2 linked regions of the Acuticoccus sediminis genome follow. The protein of the gene in region 2 interacts with the protein of the main gene of each other region in a pairwise test. Links are inferred from orthologs where the notes say so. Each region holds a gene or a part of one and is shown on either strand. Other genes may lie near its edges.

Region 1 (3,995 bases), on a different replicon or contig from region 2:
CGGGATCCGCCAGACTCGGCGCGAAGGTCGCCTCGACCGGCACCCCCGGGATCTGCGAAGCGTGCGCGCCCAGCGGCACCATCATGGCCATCGCGGCGCACAGGCTCGCGACCTTGCCGGTCCTTTGCATTTTCTGAAGGATCATCGGACCCCCTCCTGACTGCTAGGCCGGCACGGTCGGGGAGACCGCACCGGTGATCGATGACAACCTATTCGCCCCGAACTGAACGCGGATTGAACGATTTCGGGTACGGTCAACGATTGTGCGAAGGGTTTCGTTCGCACCTAGACGTCGAGGTTCTCCACCTGCAGGGCGTTCTCCTGAATAAACTCGCGCCTCGGGTCGACTGCGTCGCCCATCAGCCGCGTGAAGACACCGTCTGCATCGTCCGCTTCAGAAATCCGCACCTGCAATAGGGTGCGGGCGTTCGGATCAAGCGTGGTTTCCCAGAGCTGATCGGCGTTCATCTCGCCGAGACCTTTGTAGCGCTGGATCGTGATCCCGCGACGACCTGCCGCGAAGACGTTGTCCGCCAGCGCCGTCGGGCCGTGGATGGCGGTGTCCTTGTCTTTGCGGCGTAAGGTCGCGGAACCGCTGTAGGTTTCCGTCAGGTACGGCGCGTAGGCGGCGAGACGCTTGGCGTCGGTGGAGGCGAGGAGCGCCGAATCCACCATCGCGTATTCCTTCACGCCGCGGACGGTGCGCTCGAACGCGATGCCGCCGTCGTCGGTCACGTGGCCGACCCAGCCGGTCTCGAAGTCCTCGGCGATGGCGTCGAGCCGCGCCGCGACGGTGTCGGCGATCTCGCGCGCACGGTCGGGGTCGGCGAGCGCCTCCGGGTTGAACGCGCCGGCGATCGCCGCCTGCTCGATCACGGCGCGGTTGTAGCGCGAATGCAGCCCCGCCAGAAGGTGGGAGACGGTCCGCGCCTTCACCACCACGTCGGCGAGGTCGTTGCCCACCAGGACCTCGCCAGACGCGAGCGTGAGAACGGTGTCGTCGATGCCGGAGGTCGTCAGGTAGTCCTCAAGCGCGGCGTCGTCGTGCAGGTACTGCTCGGACTGGCCGCGGCGCACCTTGTAGAGCGGCGGCTGGGCGATGAAGAGGTGGCCGCGCTCGATCAGCTCCGGCATCTGCCGGTAGAAGAAGGTCAGCAACAGCGTGCGGATATGGGCGCCGTCGACGTCCGCGTCCGTCATGATGATGATCTTGTGGTAGCGCAGCTTGTCCGGCTGGAACTCGTCCTTGCCGATGCCGGTGCCGAGCGCGGTGATCAGCGTGCCGATTTCGTTCGACGACAGCATCCGGTCGAACCGGGCGCGCTCGACGTTGAGGATCTTGCCTCGCAGCGGCAGCACGGCCTGATTGGCGCGGTGGCGGCCCTGCTTGGCGGAGCCGCCGGCCGAGTCACCCTCGACCAGGAAGAGTTCGGCCTTGGACGGGTCGCGCTCCTGGCAGTCGGCGAGCTTGCCGGGCAGGGAGGCGACGTCGAGCGCGCCCTTGCGCCGCGTCAGTTCGCGCGCCTTGCGGGCAGCCTCGCGGGCGGACGCCGCCTCGATCACCTTGCCGACGATGATCCGCGCCTCGGCCTGATGCTCCTCCAGCCACGTGGAGAGGCCCTGGTTGACGAGGCTCTCGACCACCGGGCGCACCTCGGACGAGACGAGCTTGTCCTTGGTCTGGGAGGAGAATTTCGGGTCCGGCACCTTTACCGAGAGGACGCAGGTGAGGCCCTCGCGGCAGTCGTCGCCGGTCGGCGTCACCTTCTCCTTCTTCGACGTCCCGTTCTGGTCCGCGTAGGAGGTGATCTGCCGCGTCAGGGCGGCGCGGAAGCCGGCGAGGTGAGTGCCGCCGTCGCGCTGCGGGATGTTGTTGGTGAAGCAGAGCACGTTCTCGTGGTACGTGTCGTTCCACCACATCGACACCTCGACGGTCACGCCGTCGCGCTGGTCGGAGAAGGTGATCGGATTGTCGAAGAGCGGCGTTTTCTGGCGGTCGAGCCAGCGCACGAACGCGTCCAGCCCGCCGTCGTAGAGCATCGTCTCCTCGCGCCGCTCGACGCCGCGATCGTCGATCAGGCGGATCGTCACGCCGGAGTTGAGGAACGCCAGCTCGCGCAGGCGCTTCTCCAGGATCGCGAAGTCGAACTCGACGTGGCTGAACGTCGCCGTGGAGGGCAGGAAGCGCACCTCGGTCCCGTGCCGGCCCTCGGCGTCGCCGACGGCGGCGAGCGGGCTCTCGGCCACGCCGTCGTGGAACCGCATCCAGTGCTTCTTGCCGGCGCGCCAGACGGTGAGGTCGAGCTCGGACGAGAGCGCGTTCACCACCGAGACGCCCACGCCGTGCAGGCCGCCAGACACCTTGTAGGAGTTCTGGTCGAACTTACCGCCGGCGTGCAGCTGGGTCATGATGACCTCGGCCGCGGAGATGCCTTCCTCGGGGTGGATGTCGGTCGGGATGCCGCGGCCGTTGTCGCGTACGGTGCACGAGCCGTCGGCATTCAGCGTCACGACGACCGAATCGTTGTGTCCCGCGAGCGCCTCGTCGATCGCGTTGTCGACGACCTCGTACACCATGTGATGGAGGCCCGACCCGTCATCGGTGTCACCGATGTACATGCCGGGGCGCTTGCGGACCGCTTCAAGGCCCTTGAGGACCTTGATCGAACCGGCGCCGTACTCGTCAGAAGGCTGGGCAGAGGGGGCGTCTTGCATGCTCATCCGAAGAACTACCGCGCGCCCTGAAGGACGCACATACTCACCGTGGGGAACACTTTATATATAGGGCCGTCTCTCGGTTTGAAAGGCGAGGCCTGCCCGGACCTCGCGATCGTCCCCTGTTGCTGCGCCCGATCCAACTCTAACCTGCGCCTGACGAAAACCGAACATGGGGTCAGGCGTGCTGGATGGGGTGAGGCGGTTCGTGGAACTGCGTGTGCTGGGGGCGGCTCTGATCGTCGGAGCGTGCCTGTGGGCCTTCTTCGGACTGGCCGACGAGGTGATGGAAGGCGAGACCCACGATCTCGACGCCGCGCTGCTCCTGGCGCTGCGAAACCCCAACGACCTCAGCGATCCGATCGGGGGCGTCGCCGTCGAGGAGATGGCGCGTGATATCACCGCACTGGGCGGCGTGACCATCGTCGCCGGCGTCACGATCGCGGTCTGCGGCCTCCTCTGGCTCATGCGCAAGCGCCGCACGTCGCTCTTCGTCGCCCTCGCCGTGACCGGCGGGGCGATCCTCTCCACCGGCTTCAAGCAGTTCTTCGACCGGCCCCGGCCGGACCTCGTGCCGCACGAGGTCCTCGTCCACTCGGCGAGCTTCCCGAGCGGCCACTCGATGCTGGCGGCCGTCACCTACCTCACCCTCGCGACGCTGGTCGCCAGCGTCGAGGCGCGCCAGGCGGTGAAGATCTACGTGATCGCCGTCGCCGTGCTGGTGGTCATCGCCGTCGGGTTCAGTCGCGTCTACCTCGGGGTCCACTGGCCGACCGACGTCGCAGCCGGCTGGACCGCCGGGACCGCCTGGGCGATCGGCTGCTGGGGCGTCGCCCGCTGGCTGCAGCGCCGCGGTGACATCGAGCCCGCGCCGCCGACGCAGCCCTAGAGGCCTGCATCCGGCCCGCCGGGGTCACGACCTGTCGTCAGGGCAACCAATGCATGGGCGCAATTGCCGCTGCACGAAAGTATCGTACAAACGATTGCGGGTTGCGGCTCCGGCCGCTACCCAAAAATAACAAATAGAATCAAGCGGATGAAACGACATGGGTGATTTCGAGCCGGCACCGCCCCGACGGAGAGGCCCGGGCCGGACAGGGCGGTGGCCCGTCGCGACGATCGGCGGAGCGGTCGCGTGGACACTGGCGGCGGCCCTCACGCCGCCGCACGCTGGCGCGCAGCAGACGGCGCCGCAGGGGAGCTCGGAGCGGACGCTCCTGCCCGCGCCGGTGGTTCCGGTCGCGCCGAGCCTCACCCGTGAGGACGTCGACGACGCCGTC
Region 2 (5,146 bases):
TCGCCGTCGTCGGCGACAGCCTGTGTGCCGGACAGGCCTGGCCGAACCTCAGCTCCGAGTGCCTGGCCTGGGCGGACGGCGACGAAACCGGCGGTCCGGTCCGCTTCGTGACGGTCGCCTCGCACGACAAGACCCGTCAGGTGACGACGCTGAACCGCATGCCTGCCGCGGACGCTCCGCTGCAATAATTTCTAAGAAACAGTCAACGCCCTCGTTCAAATGCTGCACAAATTTGTGAGGGACTGTTGCAGATCTGCCGCGAGCGCCTACACTAATGCCTATGTTCGCATGAGGTCCATTATGTACGGTGCCATTCTCAAGAGCTCGATCCTCGCCTCCGTTTTGGGCGCAATCGTGCTCGTCGCAGCCCTGGCTGCGTCCAGCGTGGCTCCCGTCTCGACCAAAGTGGGTCAGAAAAGCGATCTTCTCGTGGCCGCGGCATACCACGCGTGCCCCACGACCGACTGCGAGAAGTTCCACGACGGGTTTGGTGGCTACCAGACCACCGTCGAGCGGGACGAAGACGCTGGCGTGTTCACGTTGACGCGGACACGCACGATGCTGGTGGACTAAAGGACTGACGGCGCGTCAGGCGACGAACCCGTCCGTCCGGGGTCTCACCACCCCTACCACACACGCTCAAGTCCTGGATGTGTCGCGCGTTTCAGCGATGCACCCCGGATGTGTCCGGCCAGGGAGGCCGCACACATCCGGGCGGAAACGTGTCGGCAATGAGAGCTGCCCGGCCCGCGGGGCGTGATGGACGTCGCCCGGTGCGTCTACAAAGCCCCGATATCCTGAAATCGACACGAAGTCGCCCGCGTCCGGCCGGAGCCGGGGCGGGCGTTGTCGTCGTGTGCGGCTACTCCTCGTCGGGTCCGGCGTCCTCGCCGGGACCTTCGGCGCCATTCTCGCCGATCTCACCGTTCTCGTCTTCGTCGCTCTCCTCCGTCACGCGGTCCACGGAGACCACGCGCTCGTCGGCTGCGGTGTTGAAGATGATGACGCCCTGGGTGTTGCGGCCGGCGACGCGGACCCCGTCCACCGGCACGCGGATGAGTTGGCCGGCGTTGGTGACGAGCATGATCTGGTCGCTCTCGTCGACCGGGAAGCCGGCGACCAGCGGACCGTTGCGGTCGTTCACGACCATCGCCGCGATGCCCTTGCCGCCGCGGGAGGTCACGCGGAATTCGAAGGACGACGAGCGCTTGCCGTAGCCGTTCTGCGAGATCGTGATGATCTGCTCCTCCGCCGCGCTCATCGCCGCGTAGCGGTCCTGGCCGAGCGGCATGTCGCCGGTGGTCCCCTCCTCGTCGTCCGCCACGGCCTCGGCCTCGCCGGCCACGGCGCGGCGCATCTTGAGGAAGGCCGAGCGCTCGTCCGGGGTCGTCTCGAAGTGGCGCAGGATCGACATCGAGATGATGCTGTCGCCCTTGCCGAGCGTGATGCCGCGCACACCCGAGGAGTTGCGGCCCAGGAAGACGCGCAGCGACGAGACGGGGAAGCGGATCGCCTGGCCGAGCGCGGTGGTCAGCATCACGTCGTGGTCGGGCGTCGCGATGGCGACACCGACGATGCCGTCGCCGTCGTCGAGCTTCATGGCGATCTTGCCGGCGCGGTTCACGTTGGTGAAGTCGCTCAGCTTGTTGCGCCGCACGTTGCCCAGCGTGGTGGCGAACATGACGTCGTAGTCGCCCCAGGTCTCCTCGTCCTCCACCAGCGGCAGGATGGAGGTGATGCGCTCACCCTCCTGCAGCGGCAGGATGTTGGAGAGGAACTTGCCGCGCGACTGCGGCGCGGCCTGCGGCAGGCGCCACACCTTCTCCTTGTAGACCATGCCGCGCGAGGAGAAGAACAGGACCGGCGTGTGCGTGTTGGCGACGAACAGGCGAGCCACGAAGTCGTTGTCCTTGAAGGACATGCCGGTCCGGCCCTTACCGCCGCGGCGCTGCGCGCGGTAGGTGTCGAGCGGGACGCGCTTGATGTAGCCGGCGTGGGACACGGTGACGACCATGTCCTCGCGGTTGATGAAGTCCTCGTCCTCGAGGTCCGGCCCGCCTTCCATGATCTCGGTCCTGCGGGGCGTGGCGAACTCGTCGCGCACGGCCAGCATCTCGGCCTTGATGATCCCCTGCACGCGGGCGCGCGAGGACAGGATGTCGAGGTAGTCGGCGATCTCGTCGGCGAGCTTCTTCAACTCGTCGCCGATTTCGTCGCGGCCGAGGGCGGTCAGGCGCTGCAGGCGCAGGTCGAGGATCGCGCGCGCCTGCTCCTCGGAGAGACGGATGGTGCCGTCCTCCTGCAGGCGGTGGCGCGGGTCGGCGATGAGGGCGATCAGCGGCGCCATGTCCTGGGCCGGCCAGTCGCGCGTCATCAGCTGCTCGCGCGCGGTCGCGGGGTCCGGCGAGGTCCGGATGAGGCGGATCACCTCGTCGATGTTGGCGACCGCCACGGCGAGGCCGACGAGGACGTGGGCCCGGTCGCGCGCCTTCGCCAGCAGGAACTTGGTGCGCCGCGCGACGACCTGCTCGCGGAAGGCGATGAAGGCGGACAGGATGTCCTTGAGGTTCAGCTGCTCGGGCCGGCCGCCGTTGAGGGCGACCATGTTGGCGCCGAACGAGGTCTGCAGCGGCGAGTAGCGGTAGAGCTGGTTCAGCACCACGTCCGCGTTCGCGTCGCGCTTCAGCTCGATGACGACGCGCATGCCGTCGCGGTCGGACTCGTCGCGCAGGTCCGAGATGCCTTCCACGCGCTTGTCGCGCACGAGGTCGGCGATCTTCTCCACCATGGTGGCCTTGTTCACCTGGTAGGGGATCTCGTCGACGATCAGCGCCTCGCGGCCCGAGCCGATCGGCTCGACGCGCACCTTGCCGCGCATCAGCACCGAGCCGCGGCCCATCTCGTAGGAGGAACGAATGCCGCCCCGGCCGAGGATGATGCCGCCGGTCGGGAAGTCCGGACCGGGGATGTAGTCCATCAGCTCCATGATCGACAGCGCGGGATTGTCGATCAGGGCGATCGTGCCGTCGATCACCTCGCCGAGATTGTGCGGCGGGATGTTGGTCGCCATGCCGACGGCGATGCCGCCGGCGCCGTTGACGAGCAGGTTCGGGAACCGTGCCGGCAGGGCGACGGGCTCGCGCTCGGAACCGTCGTAGTTGTCCTGGAAGTCGACGGTGTCTTTGTCGATGTCCTGGATCAGCGCCGTGGTGGACACCTTCTGCAGGCGCACCTCGGTGTAACGCATCGCCGCCGGAGCGTCGCCGTCGACGGAGCCGAAGTTGCCCTGCCCGTCCACCAGCGGCACGCGCATGGAGAACGGCTGCGCCATGCGCACCAGCGCGTCGTAGATCGCGCTGTCGCCGTGCGGGTGGTACTTACCCATGACGTCACCGACGATGCGGGACGACTTCTTATAGGGCCGGTTCCACTCGTAGTTGCCCTCGTGCATCCCGAAGAGGATGCGCCGGTGCACCGGCTTGAGGCCGTCGCGCACGTCGGGCAGCGCGCGGCTGACGATGACGGACATGGCGTAGCCGAGGAAGGATTTCTCCATCTCGGTCGTGATCGAGACGCCAGAGATTCCCTCTCCGCCCGCGGGCGGGCTGCCGCCACCGGGGTCCATCGGGCCACCACCGTTCGCCGTCTCGTCACTCACGCGCACATTCCCCTTACCGGAGTCTCTCAGTTAGGCGATTCAGGCCTCGTTTGCCAGTTAAGAGCTGGGACTATCCGCAACCCTTATGCGCAAATGCCGCGGGTCAGGCCCTCTCGCCGGCAAGACGGGCCTGTTGGGCGCCGCCGACCACCGCCACGCCGCCGGCCGCGATGAGGAGAACGCAGATCGCGCCGAGCCCGTCGACCGTCGCCGCGAGGCCGACGCTGCGCGCCGCGAAGCCCGCGACCAGCACCGGGATCGACATCGCGAGGTAGCACTGCAGGAAGTAGGCCGCCATCATCTCGGACCGCTCGTGCGCCGCCGCCAGCGGGACGAGGGTGCGCATGATGGCGAGGAAATTCCCGCCGAGACCGAGGCCGAGCACCATCAGCCCGCCGACCACCAGCGCCGGCGCCCCGAGGTGGACGCCCGTCACGACGAGCGCGATGCCGAGCATCGACAGCGGCGCGGCGAAGCGCACGATGGCGTGGGGCGCGACGCCGCGCAGGACGTGCGAGGAAAACGCCGCCGGAAGAAACACGCTCGCCACGATCGCCCCGCCGAGGAGCGGACTGTGGATACCCGTCGCGCGGGCGACGACCCCCGGCATCAGCGACATTGCGAACCCGCAGAGCGCCCAGTGGCCGACGTTGAGCGGCGTGATGCGCAGCATCGCCGTGCGGGCCGCCTCCGGGATCCGGATCCGCGGCACCAGCGACACCGGCGTCGCCACCCGCTCGGCGTTCGTCTCCGGGAATACGAAGGTGAGCGCGGCCTCGGCGAGGCAGAGCGCGAGGATGACGCCGTAGACGAGATGCAGCGGCTCCGGCGCGTACGTCACCAGCACCGAGGAGCCGAAGCCGCCGAGCGCCATGCCGAGGAGCGGGGCGAGGCCGTTCACCTGCGCGCCGAGCCGCCTGTCGCAGTCGACCAGCGCGGCGCCGAGCGAGGACACCGCGATGCCGGTCGCGAAGCCCTGGATCGTGCGGCCGACGAGCAGCGCGGCCAGCCCGTCGGCGCGCAGGAAGATCAGCATCGCCGTCGCCTGGAGGAGGAGCGCCGCGAAGATCACCGGGCGCCGGCCGAAGCGGTCGGACAGCGAGCCCATGAACAAGAGCGCGCCGAGCAGGGTGAAGGCGTAGACGGTGAAGACGACCGTGAGGAGGCCAGCGGAGAGGGCGAAGGCCTCGCGGTAGAGGACGTAGAGCGGCGTCGGCGCGACGGCGGCCGCGAAGTAGGTGCCGAGAACCGCGGCGTGGAAGCCGAGCGTCGCCCTCCCCGCCCGGGGCGCGGTACCCGCGACGGCGGAGACGGACGGCGCAGCGGCCGCGGACGTCAGGATCGACGCCGGCGCGGCGCCGGTTCCGGCCGCGCCACGGCTCGGAACCGTCATGCATGGGGAGGATGTCATGGACACGGGCTCACCTTAATGCCAAATCATTGCGTTAAGGATCGACCCGCTTGGGTGCTAATGCAAATATTTTGCGT

What was found. The genes of interacting proteins can lie anywhere in the genome.
Region 1: the proteins of gyrA (region 2) and gyrB interact in binary tests that used the Escherichia coli proteins (3 or more experiments, as listed by UniProt). The link is inferred for Acuticoccus sediminis from one-to-one orthologs.

The regions. Positions count from the first base shown.
Region 1 is NZ_QHHQ01000001.1:1,219,710-1,223,704, forward strand. The notes cover bases 1-3,086. They hold gyrB (DNA topoisomerase (ATP-hydrolyzing) subunit B), read right to left. Parts: upstream 2,716-3,086; coding sequence 286-2,715; downstream 1-285. Other genes in these bases: DLJ53_RS05215 (BA14K family protein), read right to left, coding at 1-145; DLJ53_RS05225 (phosphatase PAP2 family protein), read left to right, coding at 2,924-3,086. Also shown: more of DLJ53_RS05225, read left to right, coding at 3,087-3,604; DLJ53_RS05230 (serine hydrolase), read left to right, coding at 3,762-3,995. UniProt on the Escherichia coli protein: DNA gyrase negatively supercoils closed circular double-stranded DNA in an ATP-dependent manner to maintain chromosomes in an underwound state.
Region 2 is NZ_QHHQ01000006.1:313,770-318,915, reverse strand. The notes cover bases 663-3,988. They hold gyrA (DNA gyrase subunit A), read right to left. Parts: upstream 3,626-3,988; coding sequence 863-3,625; downstream 663-862. Other genes in these bases: DLJ53_RS25430 (MFS transporter), read right to left, coding at 3,762-3,988. Outside these bases: DLJ53_RS25445 (hypothetical protein), read left to right, coding at 1-188; DLJ53_RS25440 (hypothetical protein), read left to right, coding at 301-573; more of DLJ53_RS25430, read right to left, coding at 3,989-5,069. UniProt on the Escherichia coli protein: A type II topoisomerase that negatively supercoils closed circular double-stranded (ds) DNA in an ATP-dependent manner to maintain chromosomes in an underwound state.